One region of the Streptomyces sp. A01 genome, then DNA from elsewhere that is predicted to be linked to it. Evidence: riboswitches for the same ligand, from Rfam matches in the RefSeq annotation. Region 1 holds a riboswitch; the other holds the start of a gene.
The links. A riboswitch is a leader RNA that binds a small molecule or an ion and turns the genes downstream of it on or off. The one in region 1 is predicted to bind cyclic di-AMP.
Positions count from the first base shown of each region.

Region 2: another riboswitch for cyclic di-AMP. It lies ahead of AC5P1B_RS25640 (M23 family metallopeptidase); the one in region 1 lies ahead of AC5P1B_RS19045 (transglycosylase family protein).

Region 1 is NZ_JBWLKN010000013.1:48,843-53,472, reverse strand. It holds gene AC5P1B_RS19055 (hypothetical protein) at 618-776, shown strand; gene AC5P1B_RS19050 (DUF2690 domain-containing protein) at 1,264-1,554, shown strand; cyclic di-AMP (ydaO/yuaA leader) riboswitch at 1,871-2,066, shown strand; gene AC5P1B_RS19045 (transglycosylase family protein) at 2,074-3,258, shown strand; gene AC5P1B_RS19040 (AAA family ATPase) at 3,374-3,913, opposite strand; gene AC5P1B_RS19035 (sigma-70 family RNA polymerase sigma factor) at 4,098-4,630, shown strand, end outside.
Region 2 is NZ_JBWLKN010000021.1:65,840-70,469, forward strand. It holds gene AC5P1B_RS25630 (HPr family phosphocarrier protein) at 1-139, shown strand, start outside; gene AC5P1B_RS25635 (GntR family transcriptional regulator) at 267-953, opposite strand; gene AC5P1B_RS25640 (M23 family metallopeptidase) at 1,197-2,072, opposite strand; cyclic di-AMP (ydaO/yuaA leader) riboswitch at 2,087-2,249, opposite strand; gene AC5P1B_RS25645 (M16 family metallopeptidase) at 2,598-3,965, opposite strand; gene AC5P1B_RS25650 (M16 family metallopeptidase) at 4,043-4,630, opposite strand, start outside.

The DNA of each region.
Region 1 (4,630 bases):
ACAGCACGCCGTCCCGCCGGATGGCCGGCGGGACGACGTGCGAGACCCCTATGGCTGCGTCGGGTCTCTCCCCCGTGCGCAGGAGGCTGCCGCTTGTGGGCGCCGATCAGATGGATCAGTACTTCGAGGAGGCCCACACGTATGCGCCCTGGGGCCCCACAGGCGGTGCCACTTGGCGGCTGCTTCGACCCCGTCCCCTGCCGGGAGCTGGGCCTGGGCCGCGGTGGTTGTCCGAGGCTGGGTCGTAGATTCCGCGGCGATCGCGCCGGAGAGCGGGGTCAGGGCGAGTCCTCCGCCGAGCACGGTGTCGCCGCCGACAGAGCGAGGCTCTTACGTACGTTCATGATGTGCGTTTTCCTCCCCGTCCGGTGTGCACCACAGATGATGCCGTGGCGTGGCGGCCAACGACGAGAGCCGCAGGCCCAGTTGGTCGCCGCTGAGTCGTCCCACGCGCTGACCTGCTGGGACGCTGCCCGGGGAGACGCCGCGATGGGACGACGCTGGGACATCGGCGGTGTTCGCATCCCAGAATGGCCGCTTCTCGGTGGGAACCGGAGGCGGGAATGTGATGTCGTCCTCGGCATAGGGGCACGGCGCCTCAAGGAATGTCGACGCGTGTGGAGTGGAACATGCCGCGTTGGAAAGAACTGCCTGCTTCTCTGGATCACCGGGTGGCGCAACTCATCATTCAGTTGCGCAAGTTAAAAGATCGCAGCGGACTCAGCCTCGCCTCCCTGGCGACCAGGACCCCGTACAGCAAGTCGTCATGGGCGTGATACCTCAGCGGGGAGAAGCCGCCGCCGCGGGAGGCCGTGGTCGCGCTGTGCCGACTGGCGGGTGAGCCCACCGGGCGGCTGGTGGCGCTGTGGGAACTGGCGGACGCGGCCTGGAGCGGCCGGGCCCGGTTGACGGCCGAGGGCGAGAGGCGCCGTACCGAACGGGAGCGGTACGGCGTGCACGGCGAGTGCCGCGCGGCCGCCCCGCCCGGGAGCGCCGCAGGGCAGTCACGGGGGGAGCGAACGGGCCCCAGGCTGGCGGTGCTGGTGGCGGGGGGCTGCGCCGGGGTGGCTGCCGTCGCGGCTGGAGTGATCAGCGTGACGGCGGTCGGCGCGGACGGCGACCGTCCGCCGGACGGTCGCGGTCGCCGACGGCGGCCGCGCCGCCCGGCTGCCACGGAGAGTCCTGCCACGGAGAGTCCTGCCACGGAGAGTCCTGCGACGGTGGGGACCCGCTGGCGCTGGGGTGCGTGGATGGGGGCGGGCGGTGACGGTGCTGGACAAGGCGGCCGCCGGGGGGCGGCGGGTGCAGATCCGGTACAGCGAGGCATGCGCGGCGGCGTGGGGGCGGCTGGTGCAGGGAGAGCAGGGGGACCGGATAGCGATGTCGGTGGCGGGAACCGCCCTGAAGCGGGTGGAGACCAATGACGCGTACGCGGATCGCGGCTACCGCTTCACGCCGATGGCGCCGGCCGCCGGGCCGGGGGACATGAGGCTGTGCCTCGACCCGGCGGGCAAAGCGCCGCGCCAGTGCTTCCAGGCGCCTGGAGCGCGCTAGCGGACCTGACGCGAAACCGGACCATTGGGGCATCTCGGGCGCCAGTGACGCAGCTCACTGAATTGCGAGGCAACCTGTTACTCGGTGCGTCCGTCTGAATTCGGCAATCGTCAATCGTGCCCGTACGCAGGAAACTTATCGATGATCGCTGCGGTCGCTTATTGCTGTGAGAAATGGATCTCATGCACAGCGTGATGTCGGGCCGCCCGAATGTGCCGTAGTGGATCTCCAGTTGCTTGATCAAGCTTGTCGCGGAGAAATTCATGTGTTTACTTTGGCGCCCCGCTGAAACGCAGGCGGGAATCCGCAGCCGGAATGCCGAATCTTGCCGCCGGCCGCGGAGAAACCTCGACTGATCACGGCAAGAGCGGGGGAACCAGGTAAGCGCCGGACCGTGCTTTTCGCGGTACGGCTAGGGGTGAAGACGCGAGGCGGCGTAAGCCGCGGCAATGTGCGTCCGGGCAACTCCAGCCCGAATCCGACAGCTCACCTCGTAGGCATAGGAGAGGAAACACCCCTATGTCTAGTCGTGGACGCCACCGCCGTATCACCACCGGCCGCCTCGCGCGGATCTCGCTCGCCCTGACCGCGGGCGGCGCCGGTCTGGCCATCCCGTTCCTGGGCGCGACCCAGGCGAACGCCGCTTCGGTCGATACCTGGGACAAGGTCGCCGAGTGCGAGAGCACTGGCAACTGGAGCATCAACACGGGTAACGGCTTCTACGGTGGCCTGCAGTTCACCGAGAGCACCTGGCGGGAGTTCGGCGGCACCGCTTACGCCCCGCGCGCCGACCTGGCCACCAAGGACCAGCAGATCGCCATCGCCGAGAAGGTCCTGGCCAGCCAGGGCCCGGGCGCCTGGCCGGTGTGCTCGGGCAAGGCCGGTCTCACCGCTGGTGGCGAGGCTCCCCAGATCGCGCCGAACGGCACCAAGGAGAAGGCCCCGACGACCCGCGACGCGCGTCCCGCGCCCGCGCCGAAGGCCGACAGCAAGCCCGCCGCCCGCGCCGAGAGGGCGAAGCCCGTACACGGCGACTCGTACACCGTGCGGACCCACGACACCCTCTTCAAGATCGCCAACGCTGAGGGCATCGAGGGCGGCTGGCGCGCCGTCTACAACGCCAACGAGGACGTCGTCGGGTCCGACCCGGACCTGATCTACCCCGGTCAGAAGCTGAGCCTGCCGGGCGAGGGCAAGGCCCCGGCCACCCCGAAGCCGCAGGCGGCGAAGCCCAAGGCGGCGGCGCCGAAGGCCGAGTCGAAGCCCGCACCGGCCAAGGCCGAGCAGCCCTCGTCGTCCGGGTTCACCGCGCCGGTGGCCAACACCACCCTGGGGACCCCGTACCACCAGTCGGGCGGCAGCTGGTCCAGCGGCTACCACACCGGCGTTGACTTCCCGGTGTCGACCGGCACCCAGGTCAAGGCCATCGGTGCTGGTGAGGTCGTCTCCGCCGCTTCCGGCGGCGCGTACGGCAACGAGGTCGTGATCCGTCACGCCGACGGCAGGTACAGCCAGTACGCGCACCTGTCGCAGCTGTCCGTGTCCGCCGGGCAGTCGGTCACCTCCGGCCAGCAGATCGGCCTGTCGGGCAGCACCGGCAACAGCAGCGGCCCGCACCTGCACTTCGAGGTCCGCAGCGGTGCCGGCTACGGGTCGGACATCGACCCCATCGCCTACCTCCGTGCCAAGGGCGTCAACCTCTGAGCCCACTATGGCTCACGCGTCACTCCTGACGTCCCAGTGCCCCTCCTCGCCGCATGTGGCGAGGAGGGGCACTCTCGTTGGCCGAGACCGGGGCCGGGGCCGCACTCGCCGATCGTCAGCGGTCGGCGCCGACCAGGGTCAGCACCTCGTCGGCCAGCTCGTGCGCGGGCCGTTCGCCGTCCAGGAGAACGGTGTCGGCGGGCAAGGTGTCGACGGCGGCCGCGCACCGCGCGATCTGCGCCTTCCCCCACTGACGCGCCGCCTCATCGCGCTCCGGGTCCCCCGGCGCGACCACGCGCGCGTCGATCCGTGCGGCAAGCACCTCCGGCGGGACCTTGAGGAAGAAGTGGTGCAGAGCCACTCCCGCCTCCCGGAACGCGCCGAAGATCTCGTCCATGTACCCCGGGTCGACCAGCGTCATGGGGGCGAGGACCGGCCGCTCGTACTCCTCGACCAGTCCGAGGGCGACGGACGCCACCTGCCGCCGCCACAGCCTGAGATCCTGGAAGTCACCGGTCGGCACGTCCACGATCTCCCGCAGCAGATAACCGACGTGCTCGGGGTCGTACACCAACGGCGCGGGCCAGCGCCGGTGCAATTCGCCGACCAGGGTGGTCTTCCCGCTGCCGAAAGCCCCGTTCACCCAGACGATCACGCATGTCTCCCCTCCGCCGCCGCTGTCAGCAGGCACGCTAACCCGCGACATCCCGGCTGCCCACGCTGGGCCGGTGGTGCGGGGGCGCAGCCCATGGCCAGGCAGTTGGCAAGGCGAATGGGCAATCCCGACAAGGATTGGTCAGCGAGGCGGAGGCCGGGGCGGCGGCTGGCACCATGCCGACGTGGACACCGCAGACGTACCGCGACCCGTGCGGCGCCTCCGGGAGCGGGGCGCTGGGGAGAGCGACGAGCAGGTGACCCGCTGGGCGCTGGAGGCGCGCGGCGGTGACGCGGAGGCGGCGGAACGGTTCGTACGCGCCACTCATCGCGACACCTGGCGGTTCGTCGCCTGGCTGAGCGGCGACGTCCCGGGCGCTGACGACCTCACCCAGGAGACGTACCTACGGGCTCTGAGCAGTCTTCCCGGGTTCGCCGGGCGCTCAAGTGCCCGCACCTGGCTGCGGGTCATCGCCCGCCGGGTGCTCGTCGACCGCTACCGCTCCGCCTCCGTACGGCCCTCGGTCGCCGACACCGCCGACTGGGTGCCGGTCGCCGAGCACGCCCAGCCGACTGGACTGCCGGGGTTCGAGGAGGGCGTGGCGCTGCTCGACCTCCTGGACACCCTGGACGCCTCCCGGCGGGAGGCGTTCATCCTCACGCAGCTGCTGGGGCTGCCCTACGGGCGGGTGGCGGCGGCGGTCGGCTGCCCGATAGG
Region 2 (4,630 bases), on a different contig from region 1:
GCTCGCCGTGCTCGGGCTTGGCGCCCAGGGCGGCGAGGAGATCGTGCTGGCCTCCGAGGACGACGCCGCCGAGGCCGCGCTCGACCGCCTCGCGAAGCTGGTCTCCGAGGGACTTGAGGAGCTTCCGGAGACGGTCTGATTCGCTTTTCCACTCACGACACGGCCGCGGCGACCAGAATTCAGGTCACCGCGGCTTTGTTGTTTATTGGCGCGGAATGACCTGAGGCCGACGCGCGAATTACTGTGCGTTGTATACGGGACGGCCGTTAATGGTGAGCACTCGCGGTGTTGACAACATGTTTCGAATAACTCACCTGGACCGCGCTGCGAAGCCGGTACCCGGCCCGCGCGCGTTCCGCTTGCGCCGTGACGAGCGAGCGGGCCCGCTCCGGGTCGCTCCGTCCCACGGCGTCCACCAGCGCCCCGTACTCCGTCCACGACTGGGTGGCGCGCACCGGCGGCTGGACCGCGTACAACCAGGTGATCTTGCGGCGCAGCTGGGTCAGCAGCGCCGCGAGGCTGGGGCTGCCCGACGCCTGGGCGAGCGTCTCGTGGAACCACTCCCCCAGCGGCCTCAGCTCGCTCAGCTGCCCCCGCTGGGCGCGCTCCTGGCCGAGCCGGACCAGCCCCCGCAACACCTTGAGGTGCGCCTCGGTGCGGCGCTGCGCCGCACGGGCCGCGCCCAGCGGCTCCACCAGCGCCCGCAGTTCCAGCAGATCGGCGGCCTCCCGCTCGGTGGGCCGCGCGACGCACGCGCCCGCGTGCCTGCGCGTGGCCACGAAGCCCTCCGACTCCAGCGTGCGCAGCGCCTCGCGCACCGGGACCCGGGAGACTCCGTAGCGCCGGGCGAGCAGCTCCTCGGTCAGCCTGCTGCCGGGGGCGAAGGTCCCTGACACGATGTCGTCGCGGATCGCCACGCATACCACGTGCGCGGAAATCGTACGGTCCCCCATTGTCGAACCTCCGCTTTAATCCCCGCGAAACTCGCCCTTTTGATGTCTGTCCAGCAACTGTATTCGAAGGCGGCGGTATTTCCGACGGACCCGGGGATTTCATGGATATTTTTTGGCCATGGCGACGCCGAAGGCCCCGGCTGGGGAGCCGGGGCCTTCGGTGAGCGGAGCGGGTGGCGAGGGGGACGCCTCGCGGGTGGCTGCCGGCGGGACGGGCGCGTGCCGGACAGCCGCCTGGGCCGGTCAGACGCTGACGCCGTGCGACCGCAGGTACGCCACGGGGTCGATGTCCGAGCCGTACTCGGCGGAGGTGCGGGCCTCGAAGTGCAGGTGCGGGCCGCTGGAGTTGCCCGTGCTGCCGGAGAGGCCGATCTGCTGGCCCGGGGTGACCGTCTGGCCGACCGAGACGCCGACGGACGACAGGTGGCCGTACTGGGTGTACGTGCCGTCGTTCATCTTGATCACGATGTTGTTGCCGTACGCGCCGCCCCAGCCCGCCTCGACGACGGTGCCCGAGCCCACAGCGCGGACCGAGGTGCCGGAGGCGGCGTGGAAGTCCACACCGGTGTGGCTGCCGGAGGACCAGGCACCACCGGACGCCTGGTACTGGGTGGAGACGTAGCTGCCCGCGATCGGGGAGACGTACGAGCCGAGGGCCGGGCGCTCGGCGGAGCGGGCGGGACGTGCGGTGTCCTCGGAGCGCTCACTGGCGGCCTCGGCGGCGGCCTTCTTCGCCGCGGCCTTCTTCTTCGCGGCCTCGGCGGCGGCCTTGCGCTTGGACTCGTCGGCCTTCTTCTTGGCCTCGGCGGCGTACTCCTTGGCCTGCTCGCGCGCCTCTTCCTCGGCCTTCAGCTTGGCGGCGGCCTGCTCGGCGGCCGTGTACTGGGCGTCGGCCTGGGCGCCGATCTGGTCGGCGATGGCCTCGTCGACGGCGATCGCCTGGTGGAGGCCGGTGTCCTCGGCCTCGGTGGTGTCCGGTCCTGAGGCGGCCATCGCGGGGGCGGCGATACCGGCGACGACTCCGGTGGCGGCGAGGGTGGCTATGCCGGCGACGCTCGCGGTGTTACGGGACAAGCGGCTGGGACGGCGATGCCGACCGGGGGCACGGGTGAACGCCATGGGCAGGCGTACTCCTTTCCTTCCTTCTCGCCTACCGGGTTAGCTGACGGGTTCGGAGCAGGAAGGTCTCCTACGGGCACCACACCCTCGCGGGATGGTGACCGATTCACCCCAGGGGACATATGGGTCCCCGGCTCCCCTGGCTCGCGCCGTACGGGGACTCGGCGATGGCTGCCCGGCGCCACGGTTGTGACTGGTTTCTGACGGACAACCGGATTGACGCTAAGCGGGACGTCTTTCGAACGGCAAACAGAACAGGCTGTTTGTTGCGTACGCCACACGGCAGACAGGCAGCCTCTCCAGCAAACCGGACATACCGAAGGCCCTGGTGTCGCGTACGACACCAGGGCCTCCTCGCCCGCTTTGTCCCGCCGCCCACCCCGACTGCCGCTGAGCGCGCGCCGGTACGACACCTCCGGACCGGGTCGGAACGGAGCGCCGGACGGCCCGGAGGCGGCCCGCCGCGGCAGCCGGACAGGGCGAGAGAGGGCGGCCCGCCAGGAGCCGCCCCGGGCGGGCCAGGGGTCAGCCCGTGACCACCCGCACGTCGCCGATGCCCAGCGCCTTGACCGGCTCCTCGATGACCGAGGCGTCACCGACCAGCACCGTCACCAGGCGGTCCACCGGGAAGGCGTTGACGACAGCGGCCGTCGCCTCGACCGTGCCGGTCTGCGCGAGTCGCGCGTACAGCCGGGCCTGGTAGTCGTCCGGCAGATGCTGCTCGACCTGGTCGGCGAGGGTGCCCGCGACGGAGGCGGCGGTCTCGAACTTCAGCGGGGCGACGCCCACGAGGTTCTGCACGGCCACATCGCGCTCGTCGTCGGTCAGACCCTCGGCCGCCAGGGTGCGCAGCACCTTCCAGGCGTCGTCCAGGGCCGGTCCGGTGACCTCGGTGGCCACCGAACCGCTGAGGGCCAGCAGCGACGCCCCGGAGCCGTCCGGGGTGGAGCGCATGACCTGGGCGAACGCGCGGACGCCGTAGGTGTAGCCCTTCTCCTCCCGCAGCACCCGGTCGAGACGCGAGGTGAGCGTGCCGCCGAGGCAGTACGTGCCGAGCACCTGGGCGGGCCAGACCTGGTCGTGCCGGTCCGCGCCGACCCGGCCGATGAGCAGCTGCGTCTGGACGGCGCCGGGGCGGTCCACGATGACGACACGGCCGGTGTCGTCGGCGGACACGGCGGGCACGGGCCGGGGCTCGGCCATGTCCCCCGTCCAGGCGCCGAGGGTGTCGGCCAGCGCCTCGTCGAGGTCGACGCCGGTCAGGTCGCCGACGACCACGACGGTGGCCGTCGCCGGGCGCACGTGCGCCGCGTAGAAGGCGCGCACGGCGGCGGCGTCGATGTCCCGCACGGTGTCCTCGGTGCCCTGGCGGGGCCGGGACATCCGGGAGTCGGCCGCGAACAGCTCCTTGGACAGGGCCATCGCGGCACGGCGGGCCGGGTTGGCCAGCTCATGCGGGATCTCGTCGAGCCGGTTGCGGACCAGCCGCTCGATCTCGCCGTCGGGGAAGGCGGGGGCGCGCAGCGCGTCGGCGAGCAGGCCGAGCGCCTTGTGCAGCCGGGACGCCGGGACCTCCAGGGAGACGCGGATGCCGGGGTGGTCGGCGTACGCGTCGAGCGTCGCACCGCAGCGCTCCAGCTCGGCGGCGAAGTCCTCGGCCGCGTGCTTGTCGGTCCCCTCGGACAGCGCCCGGGCCATGATCGTGGCAACGCCGTCGAGCCCCTTCGGCTCGGCTTCGAGCGGCGCGGCGAGGTTGACCTCGACCGCGACGACCTGCTGGCCGGGGCGGTGGCAGCGGAGCACGGTGAGGCCGTTGGGCAGCCCGCCGCGCTCGGGGGCGGGGAAGGCCCATGGCCTGGCCTCGCCCGGCTGTGGCTGGGGGTGGAATTCCATGCTGGTCACGGCTGTGTCCGTCGCGTTGGTGGCGTTGGTCGCGTTCGTCTGGGTCGCGGTCGTGGCTGCGGCGTCGCTCACCGGTCGGCCCCTTCTTCGCTCGCTGCGTTGTCATCGGCCTCGACCACGTCGGTCGGCTCCGTCGGCTCGGCCGCCTCGGGTTCCTCGGCCGGTGTGATCGGCTCGTAGACCAGCACCGCGCGGTTGTCCGGGCGCAGCCGGGCCTGGGCGACCGCCCGTACCTCCTCGGCGGTGACGTCGAGCACCCGGCTCACGGCGCTCAGCGCCAGCTGCGGGTCGCCGAACAGCACCGCGTACCGGCACAGTTCGTCGGCGCGGCCGCCGACCGTGGCGAGCCGGTCCAGCCATTCGCGCTCCAACTGCGCCTGCGCGCGCTCCATCTCCTCTGGGGTGGGCCCCTCGGCGGCGAAGCGGGCCAGCTCCTCGTCGACGGCGGCCTCGATGCCGGGCACCTCCACTCCGCCGGAGGTCTTCACGTCGAGCCAGCCGAGCGAGGGCGCGCCCGCGAGGCGCAGCAGCCCGAAACCGGCGGCCACGGCGGTGCGGTCGCGGCGCACCAGGCGGTTGTGCAGCCGGGAGGACTCGCCGCCGCCGAGGACGGTGAGCGCCAGGTCGGCGGCGTCCGCCTCGCGGGTGCCGTCGTG